DNA from 3 places in the Erwinia sp. 009765445 genome. Region 3 is predicted to be linked to each of the others. Evidence: predicted binding sites of a transcription regulator. Region 3 holds the regulator's gene; each other region holds the start of a gene.
The links. The regulator Fur, encoded in region 3, represses iron uptake genes when iron is present. The targets are predictions, from matches to a motif close to ATAATAATGAGAACNACTATCAA.

Region 1: the regulator Fur is predicted to act here: its motif matches at 2,150-2,172, upstream of ftnA (non-heme ferritin).
Region 2: the regulator Fur is predicted to act here: its motif matches at 2,851-2,873, upstream of exbB (tol-pal system-associated acyl-CoA thioesterase).

Annotation. Positions count from the first base shown of each region.
Region 1 is NZ_JBYUWC010000007.1:70,784-76,493, forward strand. Features, by position in the region: gene AC3Y5R_RS09210 (tagatose-bisphosphate aldolase) at 1-903, opposite strand, end outside; gene AC3Y5R_RS09215 (sugar-binding transcriptional regulator) at 1,171-2,067, shown strand; gene ftnA (non-heme ferritin) at 2,353-2,862, shown strand; gene AC3Y5R_RS09225 (c-type cytochrome) at 3,043-4,362, opposite strand; gene AC3Y5R_RS09230 (GMC family oxidoreductase) at 4,378-5,710, opposite strand, start outside.
Region 2 is NZ_JBYUWC010000007.1:149,239-154,948, reverse strand. Features, by position in the region: gene AC3Y5R_RS09650 (AraC family transcriptional regulator) at 1-700, shown strand, start outside; gene AC3Y5R_RS09645 (DedA family protein) at 725-1,381, opposite strand; gene metC (cystathionine beta-lyase) at 1,490-2,689, opposite strand; gene exbB (tol-pal system-associated acyl-CoA thioesterase) at 2,939-3,673, shown strand; gene exbD (TonB system transport protein ExbD) at 3,679-4,101, shown strand; gene AC3Y5R_RS09625 (MFS transporter) at 4,188-5,507, opposite strand.
Region 3 is NZ_JBYUWC010000006.1:229,707-235,416, reverse strand. Features, by position in the region: gene ybfF (esterase) at 1-95, shown strand, start outside; gene ybfE (LexA regulated protein) at 244-525, shown strand; gene fldA (flavodoxin FldA) at 687-1,217, shown strand; gene fur (ferric iron uptake transcriptional regulator) at 1,539-1,982, shown strand; gene AC3Y5R_RS08595 (beta-N-acetylhexosaminidase) at 2,049-4,709, opposite strand; gene chiQ (ChiQ/YbfN family lipoprotein) at 4,726-4,917, opposite strand; gene chiP (chitoporin ChiP) at 4,943-5,710, opposite strand, start outside.

The sequences.
Region 1 (5,710 bases), on a different contig from region 3:
TTCCGATGAAGAGAAATACTTTCCGATTACCGCCTGAATCTCTCTCAACCTTGGCACAGCTAAGGTTTCCAGTTTTTCCCGCGTCACGTTACGATCCAGCGAAATGCAGTCTTTCCATAATGCCCTGCCGGCAATGACTCCGGAAGCCCCGTTGCTCATTGCATCGGCGACCTGTCCGAGGAAAGTGGAGTGGTCAACACCCGCTGACAGCACGGCCCACGGCACCTCGCCAGCCAGTTCGGTAATGGCAGCACAGTCTTTTGCCGATCCCGGATAAGGAATTTTCAGCACTTTCGCACCGCATTCCAGCGACAGTTTGGTGCCTTCGAAAATCAGGGAAGGAACTTTACTTTTATAGTCGGCATCGCTTTCCCCTTCCAGGGGATAGGTCAGGAACTCCACCACCAGCAGCAGGTCTTCGCGGGCAAAGTCTTCCACACAGTGGCGGAGAATAGCCAGATTATGTTCGTTAGCATCCGGACGGTCGGCACGCAGATAGACCATGATTTTGCCGCCATTGCCACCCAGTTCTCTGACGCGGCGGGCATTAATGCCCTCCACCAGGCGCGAGTTGCGATACCCCTCCGGAGTGGTGTCCCAGCCAGAGGCATCCAGTCCGATCAACAGCGCGGTATCGCGGGCGATGACGCCGTCGTCCACCAGGTCAGGCACGGCACAAACCGGATCGACCAGCACGCAGGAAGCCTGGCTTGCAAGATATTGCGTGATATCCGCCTTGATGCGGCCCAGTTGCTTTTCAGAAATCGCTTTCTGCTGCTCAGTGTCGGAAGTGAGTAAGCTGCGCATCGCGCCACGCTGGTCGCAGGCGATAACTAACATCGCGCCATTGCTGCCGCAAATTTGCTGATAACCACGCAGTTCTGAAGTGGACATATGTGACATTTGTTTCTCCCAGGTTCTGTTTTCAGGTTTTAAAACACGGTTACTGCCTCTTTTCTCTTGCTGCCGTTCCGTCTCCCCGGCGGTGCCAACAAGGCCGTCAACATGGCGTCCTGTCAGGGTTTTTGCCGGGTTTACGCATTGCAATTTAACGGTTGTTGCGCAATAATTCCCCAATCGATGAACTGAGTGTAATACATTGCAGAAAGGAATTTCAAGCTGAAAGAGCCTCTTTTACAAGACGCCGCTACCACGCGGGCGATGATGCATATGGTGGCAAAGCTGCACTATCAGTCAGATATGGCGCAGGTCGACATTGCCAAAAAGTTGGGGGTGTCCACCGCCACAATCTCGCGTCTGCTGAATAAGGCCCGGCAGGCGGGGATCGTGCGCATTGAGGTGGTCGAACTCACTTCTCCGGAAGAGATCACCGCCGATCTTATCCAGCGCCTGGGGCTGAAAAACGCCGCGGTTGTCGAGCCGCCGCCGACCAACGTGCTGGGATCGCTGGCCACGCCGCTGGCCGGATTGCTGCAGCAGTCGGGGCTGACTGCCGGTTCAGTGGTGGGGATAGGCTGGGGACGTGCCGTGCGCGAAGTGACCCTGACTGGCCTGCCGCGCTTGCCTGGCGTGCTGACTGTGGCGCTGAACGGCGGAATGCAGCAGGCGGCTGCGCATTTCCAGATCAACGAGTTTGTACGCCAGGCTGCAGAGCTGATGGGCGGGACGCCGCATTTCCTGCATGCTCCATACATTTCCTCGCCGATGCTGCGCGATGCGTTCCTGTGCGATCCGGGCGTGCAGCAAATTATTTCACTGTGGGATAATCTCGACGTGGCGATTGTTGGCGTCGGGCTGACGCACACTCCGGCTCCGGCGGAAACCACTACCGCAACCGCGGATGAGCAGGCGCTGAGCCATGCCGCAGGGGATGTGCTGCGCCACTATGTGACGGAAGAGGGCGAGATCCTGCACTGGGAAGGCGAGGAAGGAATGATTGCCGCCTCTCCTGCCCAGCTGCGCAACACGCCGCTGACCATTGGCGTTGCCGCCACCCCAGAGAAAGCCGCCGGGATTATTGGTGCTGTTCGCTCGGGGATGATCAATTCACTGGTCACAGATGTGAAAACGGCTCAGGCCATTCTCGATCGCCTGATGGTGGAATAAACCTGTTCCTCTCCCTTTTGGGGGAGGAAAAATATCGTCTCCATCTGAATTTATTTATTTTTTTATCATTTATTCTCCCCACTTAATAATAAGAATGGTTATCAAAACCATTTAAAAAATGGAATAATTCAGATTACGACGATAATAATTATCACTTATCTTTCATAACGTTAAGTTCAACAAATTCTGCATAAAAAAACAGGTAAACGGTTTTTATTTTTGCAACAGCCGTGCATAATACGTACAACTATTTTTTATAATTACCTGCTTAATTATGGAGCTGCTATGCTGACCACCGATATGACCGCAAAGCTGAACGACCAGTTAAATCTTGAATTCTTCTCCGCCAATCTCTATTTACAGATGAGCGCCTGGTGTGCCGATAAAGGTTTTGAAGGCGCAGCCGCGTTCCTGCGTGAGCACTCTGTAGAAGAGATGCAGCACATGCAGCGCCTGTTTAACTACCTGAGCGACACCGGAGCCATGCCGGTTCTGGGCACCATCGCCGCTCCGCCAGTGACCTTTAACTCGCTTAACGAAGTGCTGGAGCAGGCTTACCAGCACGAGCAGCTGATCACCGTCAAAATTAACGAACTGGTGCACGCAGCAATGACCACGCAGGACTACTCCACCTTTAATTTCCTGCAGTGGTATGTGGCTGAGCAGCACGAAGAAGAGAAGCTGTTCAAATCAGTACTGGATAAACTGGCTCTGGTGGGTAACAGCGGCGAAGCGCTGTTCTTCGTGGATAAAGATCTGATGAAGATGAGTACCAGCAGCGATCCACAGGCTTAAGAAACCGGCACGCTGGCTTATTGACGGTGCTCAGTGCGGTGAATGAAGTCGTAGTCTGACAAACCGGTCAGCATTAAAAAAGGAGGCTTTCGCCTCCTTTTTCTTATTATAACATTATGATAAAGATGCTCTTTATGGTATCGACATCCACACAATTACCACAAAGAGGCTTTCACTTCTTTAGTGTTCCTGCGGTTTATCCTGCTTGTCCGGATCCTTGCGCTCAACGGTCGAGACCGTTGAGCGCAGCTTCTTCACCTGATCTGCAGTAACCGCTGGCGCGTTGTTACCCCAGCTGCTGCGAACGAAGGTTGACAGATCCGCCACCTGCTGGTCATCCAGACGCCAGCCAAAGTCCGGCATGGCCAGGCCGGTGACGGCCTGATGCGTTACCGCCGCTTTCCCACCCCGCAGCACAATACTGATCAGCGAAGAGGGATCCTCACTCAGCAGTACCGGGTTATGCGCCAGCGCCGGGAAGGTGTGGCTGTAGCCTTTCCCATCCGTACGGTGACAGGCGGCACAGTTATCCATATACACCTGCGCACCCGGCTTGCTCATATCCCCTTTCACCAGCGCAACTTTGGTCGCCTCATCGGCTTTTGGGGCCTGAGCCTGTGGATCGGATGGCTTCAGGCTTTTCAGGTATATCGCCATCGCGTTCAGATCCTGCTCGCTGAGATGCTGGGTACTGTGCTCTATCACATCCGTCATCGAACCAAATGCTGCGGTGTTGGCGGTCCAGCCCGTTTTCAGGAAGCTGACCACATCCTGCTGCGACCAGTTGCCAATCCCTTCCTTCTGATTACCGGTCAGATCCGGTGCATGCCAGCCTTCCAGCGTGCCGCCGGTAAGGTAAGCGGCGTCTTTCTGATCCAGCGCTTTTTCCTGATAGCCGATCCCGCGTGGCGTATGACAGGTGCCGCAGTGCTCCAGCCCCTGAACCAGATACGCACCCCGATTCCACTCCGCGCTCTGGCTGCTGTCCGGCTGGAAAGGCTTATCATCATGAAACGCCCAGTCCCACACCATCAGCGGCCAGCGCATATTCAGCGGCCACGGAATATCACTGTCGCGGTCGGGTTGATTAACCGCAGGCACTTCCTTCATAAAGTAGTCATACAGCGCATGCATATCCTCATCATTCACTTTGGCAAATGAGGTGTAAGGCATCGCGGGATACAATCGGTGACCATCTTTCGCCACGCCGCCACGCACCGCTTTGGCAAAGTCATCATAGGTGTAATCACCAATGCCGGTTTGCTTATCGGGGGTGATATTGGTGGAATAAATGGCGCCCATCGGAGTGGACATTTTCAGCCCGCCAGCGAAGTCGGCTCCGCCGGAGGTAGTATGACATGCCGCGCAGTCTCCGGCCTGAGCCAGATAATGCCCCCGGCTAATCGGAGTGTCTGCAGCCGGGGCCGCCGCCGCAATCTCCACAGCCGGAGCCAGACTGGCCAACAGCAAAGAAGCTAACCATCCAGAATGCTTGATCATGATTTGTCTTCCTTGTCAGGCCTGAACCAGAGGTCCGGGGTTGGCCAGATACTGTGTACGAATGGCGTTGGCCGCAAACAGCGCCGTCGCCCCCACGATTCCGGTCGGGTTATAGGCAAGGTTCTGCGGAAAGCAGCATGCTCCCAATACAAAGACGTTGGATACATCCCAGCTTTGCAGATACTTGTTGACCACGCTGTTCTTCGGATTGTCTCCCATGATCGCGCCGCCAGTGGTGTGAGTGGACTGGTAAGGACGAACATCGTAGTGGGCATCCATTCCTTTAAATCCGACCTGATAATGGTCTGGATTCATTATTTTGACGATCTCTTCCGCCTTGCCTTTGATAAAGTTGGTCATCTTCAGCTCGTTCGGCTGCCAGTCAAAGGTCATACGCAATAGTGGCTGTCCGTGAACATCGCGATAGGTCGGATCCAGATCGAGATAACATTGTTTATAAGACATGACCGATCCGGCGGAACCCACGTTCATGGTGTGCAGATAGTGGTCCTTGATCGCTTGCTTCCAACCTGATCCCCAGTGAGGTGCCTCCTTCGGCAAGCTCATCTGCTGGATCGGGCGCCCCCCGGTAGTGGCGGCGGAAATGGTACCTCCGCCAATGAAGCCCAGGCCGCTGTGGTCGAAATTATCCCCATTGAAGTTATCGATAAACATCGACGTCGTCCCGGTGGCGGCAAACGGGTTGAAGATCTTGTCTTTGTTGTAAAATAGCGAGATTCCACCGGTCATCTGATAGGCGTAGTTTTTCCCGACCACACCTTCCCCGGTCACCGGATCGTAGGGCTTGCCGATTTTCGACAGCAGCAACAGACGGACGTTATTCATCTGGAAAGTGCTCAACACTACGATAGAAGCGGGCTGTTCAACCTCCTGTCCCTGCGCATCAATATAGGTCACGCCGGTTGCTTTAGTGCCAGTGGAATCGGTGTTGACGCGGATCACCTGCGCCTGCGTGCGTAACTCAAAATTTTTATGCTGATACAGCGCCGGTAAAACCGCGCTCTGAGGAGAAGCTTTCGAGTAGTTAAAACAACCGAATCGCTCGCAGAAACCACAATAGTTACAAACACCCAGCTCCACGCCGTAAGGATTGGTCCAGGATTCAGTACAAATAGCGGAAGGCGTGGGAAACGGGTGATAACCCAGCTTCTCCGAGGCCTGAACGAACAACTCGCCGCCATACTGGCGCTTCAGCGCTTTGGTCGGATAACCATTTTTGCGGGGAGCTTCAAAAGGATTGCCCCCTGCCTGTTTTTCACCATTGATATTGCCAGCGTTGCCGGAAGCACCGCAGATCTTCTCGAACTTATCGAAGAACGGTTCCATC
Region 2 (5,710 bases), on a different contig from region 3:
TCATGTTTTCCACTACGACGCCACGGAATATCTGATGCTCACCGTGCCGCTCTCGGTCGAGTGTGAAACTTTCGCTACGTCTGAAGAGCCACTGGCCGGGATTCTGCTGAACGTTGATCCGGTCAAGCTGCAGGACTTGCTGATTGATATCGGCGACGATGACAGCTTCCAGCCGCAGCCGCAAACCCGGGGCATTCACTCATCAAAGCTGACTGAAGATATGCTTTGCGCGGCGGAGCGCCTGCTGGATGTGCTGCAAAATCCGCGTGATGCCCGCGTGCTTGGCCCGCAGATTATCCGGGAGATCCTTTATCATGTGCTGACGGGGCCTTGCGGCGGGGCGCTGATGGCGCTGGTCAGCCGCCAGACGCAGTTTAGCCAGATAGCCCGTGCGCTGCGGCGAATTCAGCATCATTACACCGACAACCTCAGCGTTGATCTGCTGGCGGCGGAAGTGAACATGAGCGTCTCGGCTTTCCACCATAACTTCAAGGCGGTCACCAGCACTTCTCCGCTGCAATATCTGAAAAGCTACCGGCTGCACCAGGCCCGGATGCTGATGCTGCATGAGGGATTGAAGGCCAGTGCGGCAGCGATGCGGGTAGGATATGAGAGTGCTTCGCAGTTCTCGCGGGAATTTAAGCGCTATTTTGGCGTGACGCCGGGTGAAGAGATTACCCGCATGCGTCAGGGCGTCTGAGGGCAGGCCGGAACCCGGCCTGGATCAGGAGGATTTACGGCGCTTCAGCACCAGCGTGATACTGCCTACCAGGCCGGCACACAGCAGCACCAGCGGTAAAATCATCAGTATCGCCATCACCTGGCCTTCATGACGCTTGATAAACGGCACCTGGCTGATGGCATAACCCAGCGATACCAGAATCCCAACCCACAGCAAGCCGCTCAGCCAGTTAAAGAACTGAAAACGACCGTTTTTCAGGCCGGAGATCCCTGCCATGGTGGGCAGGATGGTGCGGACGAACGCCAGAAAACGCCCGGCCAGCAGCGCCATCAGGCCATGACGGTGGAACAGGCTCCAGGCCCGCTGGTGATACTGTGCGGGGAGATGCATCAGCCAGCTTTTCACCAGCCGCGTGTTGCCCAGCCAGCGGCCCTGCAGATAGCTGAGCCAGCAACCGAGGCTGGCGGCAAGCGTCAGGATCACCACCGTCGGAATAAACCCCATCACCCCTTTGGCAATCATTGCTCCAGCCAGCAGCAGCAGGCTGTCACCCGGCAGGAACGCTGCGGGCAGCAGGCCGTTTTCCAGCAGCAGAGTAACGAACATAATGCCGTAGACCACCCAAACCACATCCGGATTGGCCAGCGCGGCAAAATCCTGATGCCACAGCGCGGAGACAATCTCGTGTAAAACTGCCATTTCATATCCTGTTTACTGCGTTGAGCTGACGATTGTACTGACAATATGGCCGCCGCACTTTGATCGCTGACGCGGATAATGTTTTATTGAGGCTCTGTTTAACTTATTTCATGCAGGGCAGTTTGCCAGACGGTCAAATCCGGCAGCCAGGTCGGCGATCAGATCATCTACGTTTTCCAGACCGATATGCACCCGCACCAGCGTCCCGCTGAAGTCGACGCCGCCTGCCGGACGAATGGCGACCAGCTCTTCCGGCTGATTCGCCAGGATCAGCGACTCATAGCCGCCCCATGAGTAGGCCATGCTGAAATGCCCGAAGTGGTCGAGATACTCCGCCAGCTGGTGGTCGGTCAGACGGGCCTTAAGGACAAAGGAGAACAGTCCGCTGCTGCCAGTGAAATCCCGTTTCCAGAACTCATGCCCTTTACATTGCGGCAGGGCCGGATGGTTAACTACCGCCACTTCCGGTCTTGCTGCCAGCCAGTTCGCGACTTTCATTCCGCTTTCGTCGTGCTGGCGCAGGCGTACCGCCAGCGTTCTCAGGCCACGGCTCGCCATATAGGCTGTATCAGCATCCACCATCTGGCCCATCAGGTAGGAGTTTTCACGCAGCTGCGCCCAGCAGCGCTCATTGGCCACGGCGGTGCCAATCATCGCATCGGAGTGGCCAATCAGGTATTTGGTCCCCGCCTGAATGGAGATGTCGATGCCGAAAGAGAGCGCCGGGAACAGAATGCCGGCAGCCCAGGTATTGTCGATCATAATGATCGCGTCCGGGGCTTTACTGCGCACGGCGGCAACAATAGCCGGGATATCCTGCACTTCCATAGTGATGGAAGCGGGGGACTCCAGGAAGACTACCCGGGTTGTTGGCTGCACCAGTTCGGCAATCTCTTCGCCGGTGCAGTGATTGAACCAGGTGGTGGAGACGTTCATTTTGCTGAGGATTTTGCTGCAGAAGTCCTGAGTCGGCTCGTAGACCGAACCGGCCATCAGCACGTTATCGCCAGCGGAAACAAAGGCCAGAATGGCGTTAGCTACCGCAGCTGCGCCGCACGGATAGAGCACGCAACCCGCGCCGCCCTCCAGTTCGGTCATCGCCTCCTGCAGGGAGAAATGGGTCAGCGTTCCGCGACGGCCATAAAACAGTTCGCCCTCAGCCCGTCCGGCCGTGGCCCGTTTTTTTTCTGCCACGCTGTCAAACACCAGCGATGAGGCCCGCTGGATCACGCTGTTGACTGACCCCATGGTATATCGTTTGCGGCGTCCGGCGGCAATCAGCGCCGTTTCAATGTTTTTACTGGTCATCAGGATGCTCGGTTAACGGATGGCATTTATTCCCTAACGTTAACACGGCAGGCGGCGGCGTGAAATTCGCCAACCCGCTAAGTGACAAAGATTCAGCAAAAACCCTCTGCTTATCGGTAACAAAACCGAAAGAGTGTAAAAAATTGGCAACCAGCGGGTAAATAGTAATGATAACCACTATCAATTCGTCATTGATTTGGTATGATCCGCACTGGCTTTTTTTACCGTTTTCCGTTGGAGAGACACAGCGTGACGAATGATTTGATGCAGACGGATCTCTCCGTCTGGGGCATGTACCACCATGCAGACATCGTGGTTAAAGTGGTAATGATCGGTCTGCTACTGGCGTCGGTTGTGACATGGGCCATTTTCTTCAGTAAAAGTGCAGAGCTCAGCTCGGCAAAACGCCGCCTGAAGCGTGAACAGCAGGCGCTGGCCGGTGCCCGTTCCCTGCAGGATGCAGCCGACACCTGTGCGAAATTTAAAGGCAACAGCCTGACCACGCAGTTGCTGAAAGAAGCTGAAAATGAGTTGTTATTGTCAGAAGACTCAGACGATAACGACGGCATCAAAGAGCGTACCGCTTTCCGTCTGGAGCGCCGTGTGGCCTTCTTCAGCCGTCACGCAGGTCGTGGCAATGGTTTCCTGGCCACCATTGGTGCCATTGCGCCGTTTGTCGGCCTGTTCGGCACGGTATGGGGCATCATGAACAGCTTTATCGGTATCGCCCAGACGCAGACCACTAACCTGGCTGTGGTGGCTCCGGGTATTGCGGAAGCGCTGCTGGCAACCGCCATCGGTCTGGTTGCCGCTATCCCTGCGGTCGTGATCTATAACGTGTTCGCCCGCCTGATCGGCAACTACAAAGCGATGCTGGGTGATGTGGCTGCACAGGTGATGCTGCTGCAGAGCCGCGACCTGGATCTGGCCGCCAGTAATGGCTCACAGCGCACGCAAACCGCGCAGAAACTGCGGGTAGGGTAAGCACCATGGCAATGCGATTAAATGAAGATCTCGATAGCAACGGTGAAATGCATGAAATCAACGTCACGCCGTTTATCGACGTCATGCTGGTGCTGCTGATTATCTTTATGGTCGCCGCGCCGCTGGCCACCGTTGACGTTCGCGTTAATCTGCCTGCCTCGACCAGTGCGCCTCAGCCGCGTCCGGAAAAGCCGGTCTATCTCTCTATTAAGGCGGATAAGCAGCTGTTTATCGGCAATGATGCGGTAACCGCAGACTCGCTGGTGGATGCGTTGAACGGTCAGACGCAGGGTAATAAAGAGACCACCATATTTTTCCAGGCTGACAAGTCGGTGGATTATGAGACGCTGATGGGCGTAATGGATAAGCTGCGCCAGGCGGGGTATCTGAAGATTGGCCTGATGGGCATGGAAACCGTCAGTAAGTGATCAGGTTGCTCCGTTAAGTCATACGAACAGCAAAAAGCCCCGTGAAGGGGCTTTTTAATGGTGCAGAGTTTGTAAAGTCAGGAGGATTACATCTGTACTGCCGGAACTCCGCCATGCTTTGCCTGATACTGACGGATCAGGCGTTTAATCACCATTGTGCCGATCAGGCCACATACCGCTGCGAAGGTCAACCATACGCCCGGCATCGCCTTATCACCCGTGGCGTGGATCAGATAGCTGGAGACTGCCGGAGTGAACCCGCCAAACAGTGCAGTCGCCAGGCTGTAGGCCAGTGAGAAACCGGTAGCGCGCACTTCAGCAGGCATCACCTCGGCCAGATAAACCACCATCGCACCGTTATAGCTGGCGTAGAGGAAGGAGAGCCACAACTCGGCCTCCAGCAGGTGGGCAAAGGTCGGAGAACCCACCAGCCAGTGCAGAACGGGCCATGCGGTGGCAATCATCAACACGCTGAACAGGATCAGCAGCGGGCGGCGGCCATAGCGGTCAGACACCGCACCCATTATTGGCAGCCAGATCAGGTTCGACAGGCCCACGCAAAGCGTGACGAAGAAGCTCTGCTTGTCGCTCATCATCAACACGGTTTTGCCAAAGGTTGGTGTAAAGGCCGTGATCATATAGAACATCACGGTGGTGGTGACGACCATCAGCATCCCCGACAGAACCAGCGCCCAATTGCGGCCCACCGAACGGACAATTTGCCCCATTGTGGGATGGACTTTGCGCTGGCTGAACGCCTCTGTTTCTTCCAGCATGCTGCGGATCCAGAACAGGAAAGGCACGATCAGACAGCCAATCACGAACGGAATACGCCAGCCCCAGTCAGTGACCTGGTCTTTTGCCAGCAGGTGATTCAGGCCCAGACCAAGCAGAGCGGCAAAGATCACCGCAATCTGCTGGCTACCGGACTGCCAGCTGACGAAAAAACCTTTACGATTTTTCGGCGCGATTTCAGCCAGATAAACCGAAACCCCACCCAGTTCCACCCCGGCGGAGAAGCCCTGCAGCAGGCGTCCTGCCAGGATCAGGATCGGGGCGGCGGCCCCGAGCGTGCTGTAGCCGGGAACCAGGGCGATGGTCAGCGTACCGATGGCCATCAGACCCAGCGTCACCAGCAGCCCTTTCCGGCGGCCGTGATGGTCAATATAGGAGCCCAGAATAATCGCGCCGAGCGGGCGCATCAGGAAACCGGCACCGAAGGTCATCAGCGTCAGCATCAGTGAAGCGAACGGGTTATCTCCGGGGAAAAAGGTTTTGGCAATGGCGGTGGCATAGTAACCAAACACCATAAAATCATACATCTCCAGAAAGTTACCGCTGGTGACGTTGAAGATGGTTTTGGCATTGCCCTGAGGCTTTTTAGGGGAAGAAGCTACGGCAGTCATACAGCATCCTTATGGGTTTTCTCCCGTTTTAGCCTGCACTGAGCGGATTTAATGTGATGAGAGTCACCGTTAATAAGGTGCATTCCGATTACATTGGTAACAAAAAATTAACAGATTCAGGACCATCGCGCTCTGGACCTTTTTGAGCACTGGCAGAATCTTCTGAAGCGAACGGGTAACATTTTTTAATATTTTATCGCATT
Region 3 (5,710 bases):
CGCGCGCCCATGTGATTGCCGGAGCAGGACATTGGGTTCACGCGGAGAAACCTGATGCGATTTTGCGCGCAATTCGCCGTTTTTTTGCGCTGTAAAAACAATTATTTCCTGTGAAAGCTAAATCATTGTCGCCAGGACTTTCACTGGGGTATGATGGCGCGCTAAAATTTTGTCGGCGGTCGATTTTCAGCCGACTTTACGGCCCAATCCATCAGAACTCCAGCCTTTCAGTATCACGATTCTATGGCAAAAGAAAACACGGACCGCACCACGATCGATCTGTTCGCAGATGAGCGTCGTCCGGGACGACCAAAAACCAATCCGCTGACGCGCGATGAGCAGCTGCGTATCAATAAACGCAACCAGCTCAAGCGTGATAAAGTGCGCGGGCTCAAGCGCGTGGAACTGAAAATGAACAGTGACGCGGTGGATGCCCTGAACCAGCTGGCCGAGGAGCGCAACATGAGCCGCAGCGAACTGATTGAAGAAATTGTTCTGGCGCAGCTTGCCAGCCCACAGCGCTGAACGGGCCTTTGACAGGCGAAATCTGCGCGTAATGGCAAAGCACAAAGCGACAAAAGCAGGAGGATTACTCGTTTATCCCCCTGATGCGGTCTGCTATCATTGCCGTTAACACTTTAGGCCAGCCGTCTCACATTATTAAGTTTCAAGAGGTTATTAAACTCATGGCAATCGTAGGCATTTTCTTTGGCAGCGATACGGGCAATACCGAAAACATTGCAAAAATGATCCAGAAGCAGCTCGGTAAAGAAGTTGCGGAAGTTCACGATATCGCGAAAAGCAGCAAAGAAGATCTTGAAGCCTTTGATATTCTGCTGTTGGGTATCCCAACCTGGTACTACGGCGAAGCGCAGTGCGACTGGGATGACTTCTTCCCGACGCTGGAAGAGATCGACTTTAACGGTAAACTGGTTGCGCTGTTTGGCTGTGGCGACCAGGAAGACTACGCCGAATACTTTTGTGACGCCATGGGCACCATCCGCGATATCATCGAGCCAAACGGCGCAGTAATTGTGGGCCACTGGCCAACCGAAGGCTACCATTTTGAAGCCTCAAAAGGGCTGGCAGACGACACCCATTTCCTCGGCCTGGCTATCGATGAAGATCGCCAACCAGAACTGACCGCAGAGCGTACGGAGAAGTGGGTTAAACAGATTTACGACGAGCTGCAGCTCAAAGAGATCCTTGAGGCATAATCACTGGCCTGATGTGGGAGTTATCTCACATCAGGCGTGTGGTTTTTCCTATAGAAGTAATAGGCACATTTTTGTAACTTTCATCTGCAAAACTGTACAATATCGCCATCGGTCATCTCCTGCTCTCTCAGCGCCTTTTGCCCTGAAGGCGAAAAAGGAGGCAGAGCGAAATGTTAACCCCGCATGAATGCTCCCGCACCTTTACTGTGGTTTCCATTTCGACGCATCAGTTCTATACTGGGGTGCTCAGCTTTTGCTCCGACCGATGTTCAGGGCTTTTCAGCCACTTAGTGACTAGCAAAGTAACAGGATAATATCCGCATGACTGACAATAACACCGCATTAAAGAAGGCCGGCCTGAAAGTCACGCTTCCCCGACTGAAAATTCTGGAAGTGCTTCAGGAACCTGAGGGCCATCACGTCAGTGCGGAAGACTTGTACAAACGCCTGATCGACATGGGCGAAGAGATTGGTCTGGCGACGGTTTACCGCGTTCTGAACCAGTTTGATGACGCAGGGATCGTTACCCGCCATAACTTCGAAGGCGGTAAATCCGTTTTTGAACTGACTCAGCAGCATCACCACGATCATCTGATCTGCCTGGACTGCGGCAAAGTGATTGAATTCAGCGATGAATCTATCGAATCCCGTCAGCGTGATATCGCTGAACGTCATGGCATCAAGCTCAGCAACCACAGCCTGTACCTGTATGGTCACTGTGCTGCTGGTGACTGCCGTGAAGATGATACGCTGCACGACAAGTAATCGGTACTATTAAAAAAAACCGGTGACTCTTCACCGGTTTTTTTATTTGTGTCTGACTGTCTCAGCCTACCCCTCTGGTTTTTCAACCCGGCTAAAACGATTGCCATCGCCACTGACAGAACGGATCAAAACCTCACCACTGACCGACGGACGGCTGCTGTCCTGATAACGCTGCCAGCTTTTCCCGCCATCGACCGAGTAGTCAATCGCCAGACCCGGAAGCGCGATATTGGCTTCAAGTTTGCCGTCAGTAATGCGTGCACCCGGTACTGGCAGGCGATATTGCACACCAGCCTTGTCCAGCTTGCTCAACTCACGCTGCCCCAGCAGGTTAGCAAACCGCTGCCAGTCTTTCAGCTGCGCCTGGGTATCAACGTATTTTGTTTCCCCACCGATATACTCTTTACCCGCCTGGTAATCTTGCTCCCATGCAGCCCGGTGCCAGGCTCGCTCGGCGACCGAAAACACTCGTGGGAAGATCATGTATTCCATGTTTTGATCGGTGCGCACCGTCTCACTCCACAGCTGAGCGGATATCCCGTAAGCGCCAGGCCAGGCCTTGTCTGATTTAGCGGTGAAGGTTTTGCCATCGCGATCCATCGAAGTTTCGGCATTCTGCGGCAGGTTATCCGGCGAGAAGCTGAACATTTTACGCTCATCGCTAAAGCGGGTTCCCCAATAGTATCCACGCTCCAGCGGATTCACCTCATACGGGAAGTCCATATAGACGTAGTCCGGGCTGGAGATAATCACCTCATAGCCTTTTTTCGCCCAGTCATTGGCGGAATCAAAGCCGCCCCAGTAGAGCGTATCCCAGAAGTTAACTGCCACGCGCTCAATAGCAAACGCTTTGGCATTCTCGGCATCTTTCAGACCATCCTGCCATGCCTGCATGCGGCCAATACCGTGCTGTTTAACCTGCTGACTGACCTTAAGCGCAAAATAGCTCGGCAGGTGTTCCAGGTCCTCCACCTTGCCCTCTTTGACCATGGTCTGACAAACCTGCGATTTCGCCCACGGCTTGTCCTCTTTGCTCATGTCGAGCAGGCCAGTCCCGTCAACCGGCTTGTTGATATCGGAATATCCCGGTCCGAGGCGAATGTTTTTGGCCTCGTCTCCGCCAAAGTGCCAGGTTTTAATTGGCTGCCCGGCCTCACGATGCATGGCCTGAATTTCACTGATAATTTTATCGGTGAAGCGCAGGGAAGACGCAAGGCAAGGGTTCAGATAGCTGGTACGGTCGTAGAGCTGTACCGAAGTGGTATTGGAATCATCGCCGGGATCGACCAGGCGATATTCAGAGGCTTCCGCCGTTTTGCCCTCTTTGATCAGGCGGTTGTAACGGGCTTCCATCGAGATGACGGCTGCACGGGCGTGGGCTGGCATGTCGATCTCGGGGATCACTTCAATCCCGCGAGCCGCGGCATATTTCACAATCTCGATATAGTCCTGACGGCTGAAATGGCCGGTCCCATTGTTGTCGGTTTCTGGTCCTGAACCCAGCTGCGGCAGCAGACAGCGCTGCTCGCTAAGATCGTGGCAGCGTTTAGCGCCCACATCCGTCAGCTCCGGCAGGCCAGGGATCTCAATTCGCCAGGCTTCATCATCGGTGAGATGGAAGTGGAAGACGTTGATTTTCCAGGCACCCAGTTGATCCAGCATGCGCAGCACCGCCGCTTTGCTGTGGAAGTTACGTGCAACGTCCAGGAATACGCCGCGGTAGGCAAAGCGTGGCGCATCATGTGCGCTAAGGGTGGCGATTTTCGCGCTGCCATCGGCGGGAAGCAGGGAAAGGATCGACTGCAGGCCATAGAACACGCCGTTCTGATCGTAGCCGACAACTTCAGCTTTCTCTTTGCCAATAACCAGTTGATAGCCTCCGGAAACAGTCTGCTCTTTGTTCAGCGCTTTGCTGTCAATACGGGTGGTAATTTCATAGCCAGCAGGCTGTACTTTCAGCCCCAGCAGCTGGAAGCGTTGCTTCACCGCCTGCGCTTTATCTGCCGACAGACTGGCAAGATCCAGCTTCACTCCTTTTGACAGATCGGCATCCTCAGACCGGATATCAACCTGCATCGGCGTGGGCACAATCTGTCCTCTCAATGCCGAAGAGGGCAATGTAGCCACATCACTGTTCTTGTCAAAGCGACTGCTTGCTACCATCAGCACATTTTTATCGTCCGGGGTCCGCTTCCACTGCTCGCCGAAAGGTTCGACAAAAGTGGTCAGATCTTCCGAATCAGTACTGGTGATAATTTTTGGCTTTGCATCGCCAGAGGTCACGTACCAGCGCGGCATCACATCGGTGATAAACAACTGCCAGTACTCATTGATAATCGGGATTTCTACCGTCTCACCAGCGCCGAACCCTTTGAACTTCTCCGTAGGTTCCAGCCGCGTTAAATCGCCAACGATATGCACCATGCGAAACTGATCGCTCTCAACCTTCAGCGTTTCATGGACGTTAGACATATAAATCGCCCAGTCCTTACTGTCGATTGCCGGGCCTGGATTGGTTAAAGTAATGGTTGCCCGGTTGCAGGAGGCCCAGTCGGCCCCCAGCGCTGCACAGTCAATGCCGTGCTGTGCGGCCTGATTATCGGTGACTTTATACTTCACGCCGAACTGGCTAATCTGATCGACAATTTTCTGATCCGCGCTGGCGACGCCGCTGCTCAATGCTGACATCAACGCTACTGCAACAAGACTGGCTCTGAACTTGTTCATCCGTATTCCTTGTCCGTTAGTGTGGAGTTTGTTCGATTTCCTGCTGAAGTTTGCCGCAACGGGCTTCTATTGCCTCGCCGCCGCCCATCTGTTCTGCATCCAGACAGCGCTGATAATCCCGGCTCGGGATGTTTTCCTGCGGGGCCGTGGTTTTCTGCGCACAGCCGCCAAGCAGCAGCATGGCGATGACCGGTAAAACGTATTTCATGCGGTTCTCCTGTTCCGGCGGAGCCTTATTTGCCCGGCTCAAAAATGGTGAAAGGGGCCATCACAATAAACTTGATGTCTTTCTCATCCTGGAAGACGTTGCCGTAGCCACCGCCCCAGCTTGGGATGTCGGAGTGATTGTTGTAACGGGTGTAGTGCAACTTGACCAAAGTGCCTTTGACCGGGCCCTGCAGCACGGTGTAGAGCAGATCCAGATTCCACGCGGACTCTCTCAGACGGCTGCTCTGGTTAAAGACCGGATTGGTTGAGGGTCTGGCATCCCAGCCATAGGCATAAGAAGTGCCGACCGCCCAGCCGGGAAGCTGCCAGTTTTTCAGGTCGTACATCACCCCGGCAAACAGGGCTTTCTCGCCGTTAGCGTTAAAGTCCGATCGCGAATCCCACCAGACATCTAACCGGCCGTTGGAGGTGGCATAGCCTGGCGTCATTCGCTGCAGGAAGAAGCCCTGATTTCCTTCAGCTTTCACCCATGTGCCTTCCAGACGCATATCGAACGGACCGGCGGTATAACCCAGCGTGATGGCCTGCAACCAGGCGAGACCGTCATAAACATCATTGACGTTAGCCGCTCCGCCGCTCTCTTTGTCTTTCGCCCCATAAAACTGCCAGCTGGTTTTTAAATTATTTCCGGCCACCGGAAAGGCATAAGAGACTTTGCTGAAATACTGATCCATATAGTCAGCAGCCTGACCAAATGCCCCTTCCAGCACGAGGTTATTTTTAAAATCGTATTTTGCGCCAAAGGAGTGCAGATAATTGATACCGGTTACGCC